Regions from separate parts of the Marinomonas sp. BSi20584 genome, predicted to be linked through region 1. Evidence: predicted binding sites of a transcription regulator. Region 1 holds the regulator's gene; each other region holds the start of a gene.

The links. Region 1 encodes FNR, which switches genes on or off when oxygen is low (the NO sensors DNR and NnrR bind a similar motif). Its sites were predicted from a motif close to TTGATNTANATCAA; they were not measured.
Region 2: TY87_RS11125 (DnaJ C-terminal domain-containing protein) is a predicted target of FNR. The motif match lies at 3,634-3,647, and genes of this name have one in related genera.
Region 3: TY87_RS20420 (cytochrome-c peroxidase) is a predicted target of FNR. The motif match lies at 3,041-3,054, and genes of this name have one in related genera.

What each region holds. Positions count from the first base shown of each region.
Region 1 covers NZ_KZ454869.1:135,087-141,005, forward strand. The annotation lists gene TY87_RS02255 (RecQ family ATP-dependent DNA helicase) at 1-313, shown strand, start outside; gene TY87_RS02260 (SprT family zinc-dependent metalloprotease) at 349-828, shown strand; gene ttcA (tRNA 2-thiocytidine(32) synthetase TtcA) at 948-1,787, shown strand; gene TY87_RS02270 (YfaZ family outer membrane protein) at 1,798-2,361, shown strand; gene TY87_RS02275 (adenine phosphoribosyltransferase) at 2,431-2,973, opposite strand; gene fnr (fumarate/nitrate reduction transcriptional regulator Fnr) at 2,998-3,759, opposite strand; gene hemN (oxygen-independent coproporphyrinogen III oxidase) at 3,781-5,151, opposite strand; gene TY87_RS02290 (alpha/beta family hydrolase) at 5,339-5,919, shown strand, end outside.
Region 2 covers NZ_KZ454878.1:102,306-108,224, reverse strand. The annotation lists gene TY87_RS11140 (hypothetical protein) at 1-159, opposite strand, end outside; gene TY87_RS11135 (GGDEF domain-containing protein) at 357-2,027, opposite strand; gene TY87_RS11130 (chaperone modulator CbpM) at 2,174-2,539, opposite strand; gene TY87_RS11125 (DnaJ C-terminal domain-containing protein) at 2,543-3,517, opposite strand; gene TY87_RS11120 (LuxR C-terminal-related transcriptional regulator) at 3,967-4,557, shown strand; gene TY87_RS11115 (hypothetical protein) at 4,547-5,398, opposite strand; gene TY87_RS11110 (fimbria/pilus outer membrane usher protein) at 5,388-5,919, opposite strand, start outside.
Region 3 covers NZ_KZ454897.1:38,320-44,238, reverse strand. The annotation lists gene fusA (elongation factor G) at 1-382, shown strand, start outside; gene TY87_RS20425 (aldo/keto reductase) at 543-1,595, opposite strand; gene TY87_RS20420 (cytochrome-c peroxidase) at 1,743-2,927, opposite strand; gene minE (cell division topological specificity factor MinE) at 3,103-3,360, opposite strand; gene minD (septum site-determining protein MinD) at 3,362-4,171, opposite strand; gene minC (septum site-determining protein MinC) at 4,233-4,958, opposite strand; gene TY87_RS20400 (SbcC/MukB-like Walker B domain-containing protein) at 5,266-5,919, opposite strand, start outside.

The DNA of each region.
Region 1 (5,919 bases):
ATCACGGAGTGTACTTCAAGGAAAAACACAAATAATCATTCCTAGTGAGCATTATTATCCGGCCCTTCAAGAAGAGCATCTTGCAATAGACAGCATAAATTGGCATAAAATATTGGCTTGGAAGTACAGCTACGGCAAACTGGACTTAAGTGATACCCAACTTAGGTTAATTTGCTTGCATAAGCCAAACTCTATTGCTTCATTGAGTCGCTTAACTGGTTTATCAAAAGAAAAAGTGGCTGATTTTGCTGAGTCGCTCATTAAAATCATTCATGAGGTAGATTTAAAAGAGAAGGCTACATTATGCCCTTAACCTCTCGACAGACGAGCTTAAACTACGACGAAGATGTGTTGAGCATCATTATTGAAAAAGCCGATCATTGCTTTGATAAAGCTGATGCGTTTTTTGGTAATAAATTTAAACGCTCGTCATGTAATTTAAAGCAAAGAGGCAGGGCTGCAGGTACCGCACATCTGCAAAAAAATGAACTGCGGTTTAACCATTTCATGTATCAACAAAGCCCGGCTGAATTCTTAAACACCGTTGTTCCACATGAAGTTGCTCACATCATTGTATTTCAAATTTACGGTAACACGGTGAAACCTCATGGCAAAGAGTGGCAAGCTGTTATGCTTAAGGTATATGGCATCCGACCAAATCGAACACATACCTTTGATGTTCCCCCACAAAAACACGCCTATGAATACCACTGCTCCTGCCAAAAACATCAATTCACTAAACAGCGGCACACCAGAGCTCAGCGCGGCGTTGAATACATCTGCAAAGGTTGTCGCTCAACATTACAATTTATAAGCAAAGATAGCTGATAACCTATAAAAACAGTGAGAAAGTGATTTTTTATACACTTTTGCCTTATATTATCCATTTTTGATGCGGTAGCTTCATGCTTATAGTAATATAGTCGCGTTTTGTTTACAGCGTATATATGATGGATTTATCTACTCGACCTAAAGAAAAGTTAGAGCTAAACAAGCTCCAAAAACGCCTTCGCAGATTAACCGGCCAAGCTATTGCTGACTTCAATATGATTGAAGAAGGTGACAAAGTGATGGTGTGTTTATCTGGAGGCAAAGACTCTTACACTATGCTTGAAATTTTGCGGAACCTTCAGGCTAGCGCACCTATAAATTTTAGTATTGTTGCTGTGAATCTAGATCAGAAGCAACCTGGCTTTCCTGAGCATATCTTACCTGCTTATCTGGAAGAGCTAGGTGTGGATTTTCATATTTTAGAACGCGATACTTACAGCATCGTAAAAGAAATTGTGCCTGAGGGGAAAACCACTTGTGGCTTATGCTCTCGTTTGCGCCGTGGTTCCTTATACGGTTTTGCTGAGGAAATTGGAGCGACTAAAATCGCACTTGGCCATCACAGAGATGATATTCTTGAAACATTATTCTTGAATATGTTTTTTGGTGGTAAGTTAAAGTCTATGCCACCAAAATTGCTAAGCGATGATGGTAAACATATCGTTATCCGTCCTCTTGCTTACTGCAAAGAAGAAGATATTGAAGCCTTCTCTGTGATGAAGGAATATCCTATTATCCCTTGTAACCTTTGTGGCTCTCAAGAGAACTTACAAAGACAAGTCGTAAAAGACATGTTACAAAAGTGGGAAAAAGAATTTCCTGGTAGAACGGAAACCATGTTTTCTGCTATTCAAAATGTCGTTCCATCGCATTTGGCAGACACAAAACTATTCGACTTTAAAGGGTTAAAACAGTCGCCCGCGGCCTTTGACCGATTAAATATTATTTCATTATAGGATAATAGAAATGAACCTAACGCATAAAGCTCTATTGTTAACCGTCGGTATTTTAGGGTCTTCTATCGTCAATGCATCATCCGCTGGAGTTAGTCTAACGAATGATACAGTAAAAGGTGATATTAACTTGAATATGGGAGCGTTCGGCGTTAATGGCGGCGTGACTCATAATGATGACAAAAATACCTCTACTGCACATATAGGTGTCACTGTTGAAGACTCAGATACTAGTGGACCGCTTCAAGCAGGTATTGGTATTAGACTATATGCTATTGATGCAGATTTAGACAAGAAGGACGACTTATCTGTTGCGCTTGCTTTAGGTGGTTGGTACCGATACACCTTACCAGAAGCGAATCGAGTTAGTATCTATGGCTCTGTGTATTACTCACCACAAGTATTATCCATCTCCAACTTAGATCATATGTACACTTATGAATTTCGTGCTGAATACATGACTATGCGCAATGCACGTGCGTTTATTCGATATGGCAAAACAGTAACTGTATATGAAGATGATTCTCGTAAAGAAATTGACAAAGGTCTTTCTATTGGTGCAACAGTAGACTTTTAATAACAGTAAATATTATTTGAAAATAAAAAGGTGGCTTATGCCACCTTTTTATTTGTTAACATTCGAGCATTATTCACCATCATAAGCGCAAAGGCTAAAAACAGGTATTTCACTGTCTCTTAGTTTTTGACTTCCGCCTAGATCAGGCAAATCTATAATAGCTGCCACTTCTTTTATATTCGCACCTTGGCTGGTCAATAGTTTGATAGCGGCAAATAGGGTACCACCAGTCGCTATCAAATCATCAAATAACAATACTTCATCGCCCGCTTTCACTGCGCCTTCTTGGATCTCCAATTCCGCTTCACCGTATTCCAAAGCGTATTTTTGTGAAATGGTTTTTCCTGGAAGCTTGCCCTTTTTACGCACTAAGATAAGCGGCTTTTGCAGTTCATAGGCTAAAACAGCAGCAATTAAAAAGCCTCGAGCATCAATGCAGGCAATATGAGTGATATCTGTTGCAATGTAGCGATGCACATAAGCATCAACAACCATTCTCATGCCTTTAGGGTCACTAAAAATGGGAGTAATGTCTCGAAAGCTTATACCTTGTTTTGGCCAGTCTTCTATTGTTTGTATTAGGGATTTAACGTAAAAATCGTCGTAAAGCATGCCTGTTGGGCCTCATCATATCAATCAAATGCGGGCGATTTTACCACAATCACTAGCAACCCCAACGAGTTTTTGCATTTCAGGGAAGTCGATTATTTCTATTTCCTTGCCATCAACATGTATTAACTCATTTTTTTGAAAACGGGTGATGACACGACTAACAGTTTCAACTGCCAATCCAAGGTAGTTACCAATTTCCCCGCGCGACATAGATAAACGAAAAGAGCTCGCTGAATAACCACGCTTTTTGAAACGATTAGATAGATTCAAAAGGAAAGAAGCAACTTTCTCATCAGCATTCTTTTTCCCTAACAATACCATCATCTGTTGGTCGTCGGATATTTTACGGCTCATCACCTTAAATATCTGATGCTTCAAAGAAGGGATATGAGAAGACAGCTCTTCAAGATGACTAAATGGAATCTCGCACACTGTTGTTGTTTCCAGTGCCTTTGCAGAAACAGGGTAGACGTTTGAATCAATCCCGCTTAAACCGACTAATTCACTGGGGCAATAAAAGCCTGTAATTTGCTCTTCGCCGACGGACGTAATATTGAATGTTTTTAAAGTGCCAGAGCGTACAGCATAAACTGAATCAAACGCTTCGCCTTGGCGAAACAAAAACTCGCCCTTTTTTAGTGGTTTCTTACGCTCTATTATTTGATCTAATTTATTAATATCTTCATCAGCTAATGCTATTGGAAGGCAAAGGGCGCTTAAGCTACAGTTCTGGCATTGCGAAGTAAGCGTACTGTTGAATCGTGACTGTGTGTGTGTCAATGACATGTGAATCTCCCTGATCTCGATCTATATAACTTTAGAGTATTTTATGGCGCCGTTGAGATATTTATCAAAAACCATACAAATACAGCGAATTAATAATCTACCGCGCTCTGTAACTTTAATAGTGGTCTGCATTCCACTACGATCAATATCTAACATACCATCTTTAGTCATGGGAGTTAGATTTTCCATCTCTTCAAAAAAGTACTCGAAGAAGCTAATATTATATTTTTGCTCAATAATGGCAGTGTTCAACTCAAATTGAGAAATTAGCGTCATTATAACTTGATGTCGAATTCTGTCATCTAGATCACTAATATACCCTTTAGCTATAGCTAATTGACCTTTCTCAATACTACTCCTATAAATTGATAAGTCAGTATGGTTCTGAATATAAACACCATTTAAATCACTAATAGCAGAAACGCCAAATGCGACCAAATCTGTGCCAGCATGTGTTGTATAGCCCTGAAAGTTACGCTGTAGCTTGCCTTGTTTTTGAGCTATCGCCAAGCTATCAGTTGATTTTGCAAAATGATCCATGCCGATATATTCATAACCAGCAGCTATCAAATACTCAATACTCATTTTCAACAAATCAAGTTTCATACTTGATACGGGCAAACTATCATCTGAAATCAGTCTTTGAGCACGGAATCGATCAGGTAAATGAGCGTAATTGAACAGCGAAATTCGCTCTGGTGATAATTCAATCACTTGCGCCAAAGTCTCTCTAAAGCCTTCTATAGATTGATATGGCAAGCCATAAATTAGATCAAAATTAATTGACTTAATGTCTAATTCACGAGCATCTTTTACAAGATCTGCAACCATTTTAACGGGTTGAACACGATGGATGGCCTCTTGTACCTTGATGTCAAAGTCTTGCACACCAATACTAATTCGGTTAATTCCCTTTTCAGTTAATAACTTCAGCTTAGATCGACTTATTTCTCTAGGATCTATTTCAATGCTGTAATCTTGCGTTCCGTCATTAATTAAATTGAAGTGTTGCTGAATATTATCAAATAGCACCTCAATTAATTCTTCGGTCAAAAAAGTAGGGGTGCCACCACCAAAATGTAACTGCGTAACTTCTCTTGAGTGATCAAGCATAAGGCTGCGTAATCTCATTTCTTCGCCGAGTAGTTCAACGTATTCGGCGCCTTTATCGTACTGCTTAGTCACAATCTTATTACAGGCGCAGTAGTAACAAAGGTGAGCGCAAAACGGAATATGAAAATACAAACTAAGAGGCGCTTCGGAAGGCGTTAACATCTTATCAATAAGCGCAATTTTACTAATACTTGAGTCAAATTGCGGTGCCGTTGGGTAAGATGTATAACGAGGCCCAGATAGATCGTACTTAGCGATAAGTGAAGAATCCCAAATCATGATGTGTTCCTATTAAAATTTCTAATAGGAGTTTACACTTTAGTGAAAAGCCATTTGCTGACCCAGATCAAGGATTTTCATACTGCAACTAAAACCTTTCTCTATGTTGTTGGTAATAATGCATCTAGCAAGGTTCTAACCATCGATCTAATCTGGTCTAATAGCGTTTTTTTTGAAAACTATGAACATGAATTCTCTCCCTTTATACCTCGCCCACGGTGCTGGTGCTGGTCACAATCACACCTTTTTAAAGCAACTTTGTGACGCAATATCCGAGCAAAGACAGCAAGCTGCGATACCAGTAACTTTTTCATATATGCAAGAGCAAGAGCGTTTAGGAAAGAAAAGGCCACCACCTAGATTTAACACCCTTGTTCCTGAATTTGCTGAGCATATTGTGGATGAGAATAGCTGTATTGTTGCTGGGAAATCCATGGGAGGTCGAGTAGCTACACAACTAACACATCTACCCATGGTGAAAGCTGTAGTATGTTTCGGTTTTCCTTTCTACCCAGCCGGAAAGCCCGAAAAAAATAGATTATCGTTTCTTGCTGAACTAAAAGCACCATGTTTGATTATTCAAGGCACAAGAGATCAATTAGGTTCGTACGATTGGGTTAGTAAGCAAATATTGCCTGACAATGTGAATATTCTTTGGATAGAAGGTGCGGACCATGACTTTAAAACGCTAAAAAAATACAATAAAAGTATAGAAGACACTGTTTTAGAAATAGCTATTCACACGAAAAACTGGCTAGAGAAGAATAT
Region 2 (5,919 bases), on a different contig from region 1:
AGAAGATGGGGGAAAATCACTAGAATGGACTTCTACTGAATAAGCTGGGATGGTTAAAAACGAAGACAATACCAGTATCAAAAATTGCCGAATAGAACAGAAGTTGATGACTTTATAGGCTTTTGTTTTGAACAAGACACAACTCAAAAAAAATTTCATAAATCCCCTTCTGAGTTTGCATCACTTGATGACGATGTCATTGAACGAATGTATATAGTACTGTTTTTTTCATCCTTATCCTGTTTCGTATCGTAATTTTTTGTCTAGGTTTTTAAAGCATGAGTATCTAATGCAACTAGCGAGGAGCATTCCGATATAGCAATAAGACCTCTGGAACTTGTATAAAGACAACTCTGTTAAGCACCAACAACTACACGATTTCGACCTTGCTCTTTAGCTTTGTAGAGAGCGGCGTCGGCACGGTTAAGCACTTGCTCATAATGACTATCATCTATTTTATACATGGCGACACCAAAACTCGCCGTAACATAAAGTCCTTCGCTCATCTCTTCTTTTTCAAGTGCTTCGCGAATCATTTCGGCTATGTTTTTTGCTTCGTCAGCATTCATATTTGGTAACAACACAGTAAATTCCTCACCGCCAAATCGAGCGACAATACCTTTGTCTCCAACTTGCACGGTAAGCAATTTTGCGATTTTTTGCAGCACCAAATCTCCCACAGTGTGACCGAAAGAATCATTTACTCTTTTGAAATGGTCAGCATCTGTCATAATCACTGCAAAAGGACATTTTGACTCTTGTGCTTGGCGATACTCTTTATGCAACGCCTCATCTAAAGCCAAACGATTATAGATGTGTGTTAGTGGATCTTTACGAGCAATCGCTTCTAGAGACCGATTACTGGCTTCTAACTCTGCCGTTCTATTTTTTACTTTTGTCTCTAGCATGACATTCATCTGCATCAAAGACTGCTCTCTCATCAATAAAGAAGACATCATTTCCTGCAAAGAACGACTTAAGCTTGCCACTTCTATCAACTTACTATCCGATTGAAAAGTTACCTTTCTATCTCCCTGTTGAATACTCTTTGCTGTCAGCGCTAATCGCTCCAATGGACGACTTAATGTGCCCGCAAATTGATAGGCAAGCAGCATACAAAGCAATGTCGCAAACACACCAAAAAAAAGTAACAACTTATGAACTTCATTTACTGCTGACATAGCAATAGACAATGGCTGACGTACAACGATTTGCCAAGCAAGATCTGTTGATTCAGGAGAACGTACCGAAACTAAACTGGTTAGGTATTCTTTGTCATCCTGCCAAAGCAACGATTTAAATTGGCCATCTTTAGGCAGTGTTTTTGGTACTTCAATATCATTAGGAAAATGATAGTCTGGATATAAAACTCTGTGCTCATTATCGATAATAAAGATATCGATATTTTTTCGTTTCGAAGCATCGGTCAAAGAAGATAACAAAACCTCTTTAACCCAAGCCCAATCTGCATGAGTCGCGACTACGCCTTTCAACTCACCACTTTCACCTATTACAGGAGCGGCAAAATCGACAAAACGAATTGGCGAGCCATCCTTAGTCTTAGGCAGCAAGTTTTCAAGCAATAACGCTTTATGCACATTACCAATAAAAGGACCTGATCGACCACTAATGAACCAAGGTCGCTGACTGACATCTGCCTCTTTCAATACTCCATTACTTGACGCTAAAACCACTCCATCAACATTAGCAAAACCAATCCAAGCATAATCCTTGTAGGAGCTTTTAATTTGATCAATAGCGTACTGCAATCCGCTTAAGTCTTGAGTTTCATATAAGGAAGTACGCTTACTAAGCAGGACAACCTCACGTTCACGCTCCATTAAATTAGCCGACAACATATTTGAAATAGATTGACTAAGATTTACCAGAGATTCACCGCTGGCTGTTGCAAGTCGACTAGAAGTCAGTTGATAGAAAGAGGTAATCAGCACCAAACTTAGAGAAAGCAACAAACCGCCAGATAATAGAGTAATGCGTTTTCTAAAAGTATCGAAACCTCTTAACATGATTTGGTAGGCCTATTTATAATAGTGAAAAGTAAACAGCATATTTCACTATTATAGTAACAGTCCCTACTTTCACTTTATACGCATAATTAAAACCATCCCTAAGCATTCAAAACAATTGCTAATGCATACAGCAAAACGTAATTCTATGGCAATTGACGGCTAAGTATGACGATCCGTTGTTGCAACTCTTCAATTTCATCCATCAACTCAAGGCTTAAAGCCACACCTGATAGGTTTAATTCCAACCCATTCATCAGACGTTGCGCCCGCTGCAATCGAACTAATGCATGGCTATTAAAATACCAAATAGATTCCGTTGATTGCTCAATTGGTTCAACTGGTTCAACTGTTTCAACTGGTTCAACTGGTTCAACTGGTTCCACGATACCGTATTCGATCATTTCAATTATGATGTCTACGTGAATATCACATCGTTCACAGACCTCTTCTAGAGTAAATAACACATGCTCATGTTGAGATTCAATGACCACTATCTCTGATTTAGACATCCTCTACCTCTCGAATACGTGGCGTGGGTTAAACTCCGACTCACACTCAGATAATTGTTGATAAAGCGCTTCTGCTTTATTGCTGTGTACTTTTGGTAAACTCACTTGTAAGGTCACAACCTGATCACCAGTGACGTCACCAGCTTTACCAACCAACCCCTTGCCTTTTATACGGAGTTTATTACCACTGGACGCCCCTTTAGGAATTTTTAATTTCACTTTACCGCTAAGTGTCGGGGCTTCCACATTAGCCCCCAAAGCAGCTTCCCAACAAGTAATAGGCAAAGTAAGTAAAATATTTTTGCCATCAACCGCAAAGTAAGGATGCGGCGCGAATTCAATTTCAAGTAATAAGTCCCCTGCTTTTCCGTCGCCAATGCCCGCTTCGCCTTGCCCCGACAAACGAATATGCTGTCCCTGGATAACACCTGCAGGGATCTTTACATTTAAAGTTTTATCTCGCTGCCTTATAAAACCGTTTTGGTCTGGCTCGGAAACTCGCAAAGATAATTGTCGTTGACAACCAAGATGTGCTTCCTCCAAAAATAAAGCAATTTTATGATGTATATCGCGGCCTCGTTGATTGTTCGAGCGCTGGAAATCATCCGCTTGACGAAACCCTCCGCCTCCGCCACTCGCTCCAAAAATAGAATCGAAAAAGTCACTAAAATCTGCGTTACTACTTTGATTATGGGATCTTTGGCCTGCATGAGTTGATTGCCAATCAGGTGGTGGCTGGAAACCACCATCAGCTCGACGAGAACCTTGCTTACGCAACATATCGTATTCAGCACGCTTTTCTGGATCCTTTAAAACGGTATAGGCTTCGCCTACCTCTTTGAATTTCTGCTCAGCATTAGCTTCTTTACTGACATCGGGATGATATTTTCTAGCAAGTTTTCGATAACTTGCTTTTATCGCAGAAGCATCGGCATTTTCAGCGACACCCAGAATCTTATAATAATCTTTAAATTCCATGCAGCTTCACTTCCATCGTAATCGACCTCGCTTACAAGCTCGTTCGTTAAATGTATTTTTGTCTTCTATCATCATAGACTCTTTAACAGCAATAGCGGCTTAAATTTCAAAAAAAATTGATATAAATCTAGATATGCGAAGTAAAAATATAAGGAAAAGAAAAAATCCATAACATATAAATGAGAACTACAAACCAAAAAACTGATAATACTTATAGAAAAATAAGATAAATAAAATTACAAAACAACGTTTCATTTTTAAATTTACATCAAAAATATAAATCTTAAATAAAACCATCTTATTGCTAAAAATTGAAATCAATAAAAATTATAAATTTAATAGCTATCATTAATTTAAAATGAGGAAATATTAATTAAATTAATTATTGAAATATTAAAAGATTAAGAATATATTAAATAAGTATTTAAAATACCATAAAGGTAGAGATTATGGATGTTGAAATAGAAATCAATAAAAAAATCAACTACTTAGATCATAAAAAGCAAAGTCCTCTACTCTATGAAGCTGTCGATTACAATTTATTACTTGTGAATTATAAAACATTAAATGTAATTACCAACCATGAACTTTTAAGTCAGTTCATGCAGAAAAATGGACAGCAGGGGCTTGTTATTTTTGATGTACCTAAGAATGCAGATTTTTCTGATTTAAAATCATGGCCAAACTTGAAAGGTATATTTTTTGAATATGCAGATAAAACTCTTTTCGAACAAGGTTTTAAAGCAATCGAACAAGGTGAATTGTGGTTTCCAAGACCAATAACTGATTGCTGGACTCGACAAATGCTTGAAGAAGAGCAACACACCACATTACGAACAAATAATTTAACTAGAAAAGAAATAAAAGTATTAAAATTATTATACTCTGGTTTAGAATATACCGCCATTGCTGATAGCCTATTTATAAGTGAAGCAACCGTGCGTGTTCATTTACATAAAATCTATCAAAAAATTGAAGTTAAAAATAAGCAGCAAGCTAGGCTTTGGTGTAAATCGAATTTTAATAAAATCAATAGTTAAGAGGACTTATCTGAAATCTAAGAATATCTGTATATTCACCTGCAGCTTGATTTTTGAAGTCATCTAACTGCATTTTCAAACTTATAAAGAAATCATTTCTTTTGTTATAAGAAAAAACCCTGCTATAATTTTGTTTCAAATCCACCCATTCCCCATCTAAATTAATAAGATAGCCAACAGTATATCTAGTTTTATAAACATTGTGCCTTAACTCACCTCTATTCTCCGAAAGAACTGTCAATTTAACATCCGTATTCGTTATAACCTTAAAACTAGGCAACATGCTATATTCTTTTCTTGGTATTAATTCTCCCAAATAGACATTACTGCTATGTGAATTATAGCCAAGAATTGACATACTCGCACGGGCAATTATATCTTCCTGAATTTCAAAATATTTTTCATCTAGTAAAGCATCATTCTCATCAAACAATTTTATAATTAAATTATCTGTGTATACTCCAGCTTTAACTATTGTACCAACAGGAATAAACAAATTAATATCTGCTACAGAATCAATAAATATAAAGCGAGCTCTTGATGGAAAAATTAAGCTCTGACTATTATTTTTAATATGGTAATTAATAGACTGAAATTGTCCTTTTAATTGATATTGATTTTCTGTTGTTAGTATCATATAAGCATTACAGTTATTATCATTAACTAAATTTATGCGCAATTCTTTTCTTGCCGGACTCGGTTTTGATGAGTAATAACTTTCAAAGTCATCATATATATGTCTTATTTCTCCAATCTTTGCATCACATTGAGCAATAACATATTGAGGTAACATAAGAAAAATTATAAAGCTAAAAATGAGTCTTATCTTATTAATGCACATGAATTACCCCTTTCCTTTGTAACTGCTCATTTTCTTTAACATTGATAAAAAATTTAGACTGTCTATCGTTATTTAAGGTGATTTCATACTGACAGGGCATAAGACCAGTCAATGCAAATTTTCCTTTTTTATTGGTAAAAAAATCTATCTCTGTTTTTTTACTATCTGTAGTACAAACAGCTGTTCCAACTTGTAACGCTAATGGTACATCTTGCTCATCAAGCAACGTTGCAATAACAGAAATATTCGCTTCCGTACCTATTACGGCTTGATGTCCACTTCGGTAGGATGGATAAAAAGAAATAACACCAGATCCAATATCGTACCCTGGAGCTAAATCATTCACATCAACACTTACTGTTGAACGGCTATATGAATTAATATCATTTAGCAATATGGTGGAAAAATCTTCATTACTTGCTCGATACTGATTATCGTATTTTCCTAAAGTAATTTTTTTACCTTCTAGGCTTGAGTGGGCTTTAACTAAAGCAAAGCTATCATATATAGGTTTGCCTACC
Region 3 (5,919 bases), on a different contig from region 1:
GGTTGACTCTTCTGCAATTGCCTTCGAAATCGCTGCTAAAGGCGCTTTCCGTCAGTCAGTTCCAAAAGCTGGCCCTCAGTTGATCGAACCGATCATGAAAGTTGACGTGTTCACTCCAGATGACCACGTTGGTGATGTTATCGGTGACTTAAACCGTCGTCGCGGCATGATCAAAGACCAAGAGAAAGGTTTGACTGGTGTTCGCATCAAAGCAGACGTACCTCTATCTGAAATGTTTGGTTACATCAGCACTCTACGTACAATGACTTCTGGTCGTGGTCAGTTCTCTATGGAGTTCTCTCACTACCTACCATGTCCTTCTAACGTAGCTGAAACCGTTATCGCTGCGGTTAAAGAGAAGAAAGAAAGAGAAAAGAACTAAGTTCTAGTTTTTTCTAATCTCTAAAAAAACCCGATACACATTGTGTATCGGGTTTTTTATTGGTCAAAATCCCCCCCTCCTTCACCAGCCAAAATTTTAAAGACATAAAAAAAGCGCCGAAGCGCTTTTTAAATTCATATCAGAGTTAATCAGCTGCCCATTAGAACGGAACAGGATATTCTTTAAAGACTGCCATGATCTCCTTCAAAGCTTCTTCAGACAGTGGCATGTCAAAAGCAGCCATATCTTCTTTCAACTGCTCAAGAGACGTCGCACCAATGATAGTTGAACTAACACCGTCAACTTGATCACACCATGCTAATGCAAGCTGCGCAGCAGTAAAGCCATGTCTCTTAGCCACTTCCATATAAGCGGCAACCGCTTTCTCAACCAAAGGGGTATCACGGAAAATACCGTTACGCTGCGCATAGGTCCAACGACTTCCTGCAGGGCGGGCACCACCAAGATACTTACCTGTTAAAGCACCAGCCGCCAAAGGCGACCAAGGCAAATACGCAACATCTTCATGAACACAGTTTTCAACCAAATAGGGCCAATCTTTTGTGTGTAACAAGCTAAATTCATTTTGAATAGACGCAACTCGAGGCAAACCATGTTTATCACTCAAACGAATAAACTCATTAATCCCCCAAGTCGTATCATCAGATAAACCAAAGTGACGAATTTTACCCGATTTAATACAAGCATCTAACCCTTGAAGAATATCTAATATTTGAGCGGACTGCTCATTACGATCAACATCAGTAAAGCTAATAACCCCAGGGAAGTGCTTTGCAAAATGTGGTGTAGAACGATTTGGCCAATGAAGCTGATAAAGATCAATATAATCTGTCTGCAAACGCTTCAGAGAAGCATCTACTGCTTCAATCACCGTTTTGCCAGAAATATTGCTTCCATCACGAACGTATTTCATTCCAGGGCCGGCAATTTTAGTAGCAAGAATAAATTCTTTACGACGCGATGGATTACGAGAAAGCCAATCACCAATAATAGTTTCTGTTTTACCATAAGACTCAGGCGTTGGCGGTACAGAATACATTTCAGCAGTGTCGATAAAATTCACACCATTTGCTAAAGCGTATTCAATTTGAACATCGGCATCAGCTTGGTTGTTTTGAGTACCCCAAGTCATGGTACCCAAACATACGCGAGAAACTTCTAAGCCAGTTCGGCCAAGTGGAACATACTTCATGATATCAACCCTTTAAATTCAAGCGGCACATACAAGATGCGAAAGAAAATAACTAAAGAATCAATGTAATAAATTTTTTACTTACTAGCCAGTTTTATCAATGAAAACAATAAGGAGTTAAGCCTAGCTGTCACAACAATAACAACACTATTGATCATTAAGTAATGACTCATAGCGCTGATCTGTTAATGTTTTCAAAAACGCAACAATGGCATCCACCCTTTGATCTGGCAAGGCTGGACCCTTTTGCAAATTCACCAAGTCGATATTTTCCGCCACTTCAGGCTCAGCCCAAGGCTTACCTGTTTCAGGGTTTATCGTACGCCTTGGATTATTATATTTATCATAAAAAAGCACTACCGTTCGAAGATCTTTAAAGACACCATTATGCATATATGGCCCTGTAACAGCGACATTTCGCAAAGACGGCACTTTAAACTTACCTGCTTGCTTAGGGTCATCTATGGACGGATTATCCAATAATCCAAGATCTTTTTTATTACCATTGTGCGTCATCAAGTCAGGGTTAGCCGGTACACCAATATTACGATATTCATAATTAGTAAAGGTTTCTTGGGAGTTAAGTGGTGAGGCATTCAGTTGGTGACAAGCATTACAGTTTGTAAACTGTTGAGAGAAAAATAAGGTTTTTCCAAGTTCCTCTTGAGGCGTCAGTTTTATCTCGCCACGTAAAGCTCGATCGTATTTCGAGTCAAACGGCAGGAACATAGCTGTTTTTTCAAACGTCGCAATAGCCTCTGTGATTGCGGCATAACCCTTTATTGGATCATTTAAAATATCTTGCCCATAAATTGAATTAAACAAGCCTTCATAGCGCTCATTTTCTTTTACTCGGTTAACAACAGCCGCACCGTCTGGCAAAGCCATCTCCAAAGGATTTAAAAATGGTCCTTCTGCTTGTTGCGCCAAACCAGAGGCTCGACCATCTAGAAACTGGCCACCACGATATTCACCATTAGACATGCGATGAAAAGCCGGAGCAAACGCCGCATAGGCCGCAGTCGGTGTATTGCGACTCCCCATAGATAATCGATCGCTGCCCAATGAAACCGCACCAAACAAAGCATCTTGTCTTTTATCTACAAAACCGTTTGCGATATCGTGACAGGTTCCACAAGACTGATTGCGCTCTTTAGATAAATTCGTATCAAAAAATAACTGCGCTCCCAACATCGCTTTAGGATCTGTCATTGCAACAGGAAGCTCAGGAGAGGAACTAGTAGACTTAGCTTGCAAAACAACTTGCTTAGGTTCACTGCAAGCAGCTAGAAACAAAGAAACAGCAATCACACCCAAAGAAAAACGCAGCATGTTATCTTACTCTAACAATCAAAAAAGAATGGCTCGCATCATACACCCATGAAAACCTGAGTAAAACGATGACGACTGTACAATAATAATTCGGCACAAAAAAAGCGCCAAACAAGACATACATCAATTGTCTCATTGAGCGCTTTCTTATTATTAACGAGAACTTACCGAAGCACTAATTCTGCTCTGGCAAGGTCACATTTAACTCTAATATTGAACAATCATCGGTATTGTCTAATTGTATCTGCACATCTTCATTGCCGATATTTACATACTTACGAATTACATCAATGATTTCTTGCTGCATCTGTGGCAAATAATCTGGCTGATGGCGTTTACTACGCTCATGAGCAACAATAATCTGCAATCGATCCTTGGCAACAGAAGCGGAGCTAGGCGCGCTTTTGCTTTTAAAATAGTCAAAAATTCCCACTCTAACCTCCTAACAAACGTTTGATAAAACCTTTTTTCTGGACCTCTAAGAAGCGCAAAGGACGCTCCTCGCCCATCAATCGGTCAACAGCGTCCATGTAGGCAAGACCGGCTTCAGAATCTGTGTCTAAAATAACTGGTGTCCCTTGGTTTGAAGCTTTCAAAACAGCCTCTGACTCAGGAATAACACCCAGTAATGGAATTGCTAAAATATCCTCAACATCAGAGACACTTAGCATTTCACCTAACGCAACACGGCCAGGGTGGTACCGTGTTAGAAGGAGATGCTCTTCGATTGGCTCTTTACCATCTTCTGCACGCTTAGACTTACTTTGTAGAATACCCAAAATACGATCCGAGTCGCGCACAGAAGATACTTCTGGATTAGTTACAACGATGGCAGCGTCAGCAAAATATAGCGCCATCTGAGCGCCCTTCTCAATACCTGCTGGCGAATCACAGATAATGTATTCAAAGTCCTTAGCAAGCTCCTCAAGAACTCCCTGAACCCCTTCAATAGTTAAAGCATCTTTGTCGCGCGTTTGCGACGCCGGCAAAATAAACAAATCTTTTGTACGCTTATCTTTTATCAAAGCTTGAGATAAAGTCGCCTCTTTATTTATGACATTCACGAAATCATAAACCACTCGACGTTCACAACCCATAATCAAGTCTAGATTACGTAAACCCACATCGAAATCTATAATTACCGTTTTATGACCTTTTAACGCAATACCAGTCCCAATAGCAGCACTGGATGTTGTCTTGCCGACACCACCCTTGCCCGAGGTGACTACTATAATCTTTGCCAATGTTGTATCCCCCGATAAACTCACACTGAGTCTACCTAACTAATTAAATGAATAATAAATTTTAAAGCGGTACGATTTCTAAGCTATCGTCAACTAATAACACTTGAGCGCTGTCTTTCCAAACGATATTTTGCAGCGCATCGCTCAACATAAAATTACCAGCAATGGAAACCAATTCCGCTTCCATGCTTTTGCAAAAAATTCGGGCGTCCGCATCACCTTTCACACCAGCCAATGCACGACCACGCAATGCACCATAAACATGGATATTCCCATCAGCAAGCACTTCAGCACCAGCACTAACCTGATTAAGTATAATTAAGTCACCTTCAGCATAAACTTGCTGACCAGAACGAATTGGCTTAGTAATCACCTTAGTAGCTTGAGGCACTAAGCGCTCTTCAACCACTGTCTTCACCACTACATCTGGGCTAGTTTCTTCCTTAACAGCAGGAGATATATTAATTGGTCTTGCTTTACTTGCCGGCAATAGAGGAATAGTTACCGAAGCATTCCAAACAGGTAATGCTTCAGGATCACAACGCCAGCCAATTACGCCAAGGCCAAGAGCGCTGACCGATTGAATCAGCACCTCGAATTCTTCTAACCTAATACCACGCTTCATTTTCGAAATATCAATGATGATCGGCGCTTGATTAAAAAAATGCGGGACCTGATCAATCTTCTCTTTTAAATGAAATACAATGTCATCTAATGAAAAGGTTTGAATTTCTAATAAAACCGTTGTAACGACACTTCCTTTAAGTCGGAAGCCTGAGTCTGTCATGCAAACTGTCCTTTTTTAAATAGCTTAAATACTGAAAAGCCGCACTGAACTTTCATCATCAGCGTTAAAAATCTATTCTATCAAGCTGGATGATTAAAGAAAGCCACCACTACAATGTCTTTACACTTACATAAATGCCCATACCGCTCTCTTGTAGTGCTAAGAATAACGCAAAATGAGCAATAATGAACGTAAGATTAAGCATTTGATTTAATTAATATTTTACAACTTACTTACATACTTGTTCCCATAAATCTGGGGAAAACTTTTGCACCAATAACAGTCAGTAAATAAACGGATTAATACCTCATTCTTCTGTCGAATGCACAGCAAATTCAGCAGAAAGACGACTCACCCCCAAACCACTTTGTTTTGTTAACTTAATTTGTACAGGAATACGTTCTTTCAGAGCATTAATATGACTAATAATACCGATAGTTTTACCTGATGAATGCAAGTTATCCAAAGCATCAAGGGCAGACTCTAGCGTCTCGCTATCCAAAGTGCCGAAACCTTCATCTAAGAATAGCGAATCGATACTAGTCTTATGGGACACCAAATCAGACAAAGCCAAGGCTAGTGCTAGACTCACCAAGAAAGACTCTCCACCAGACAGCGTTTTCGTATCGCGCGAGGCGTTCGCTTGCCAAGTATCTACCACAAGTAAAGACAAAGCATCTTCGTTACGCATTAATTGATAGCGACGATGCAAAATATCCAAGTGTTGATTCGCCAAATACACCAAATGATCCAGCGTCAAACTTTGCGCAAAACGACGGAATTTAGCTCCATCAGCAGAGCCGATTAAATGATTCAAGCGCTCGAGATGAACAAACGCCTCTCGACGAGCCTTTAGAGCCTCTTTAGATTTGGTTACCTGATCCCTGCGTTTAACTTCTTCTTGAATCTGCTGAGCAACTACACCCCATTGACGATGCAGAGCTTGACGCTCTAAATCAAG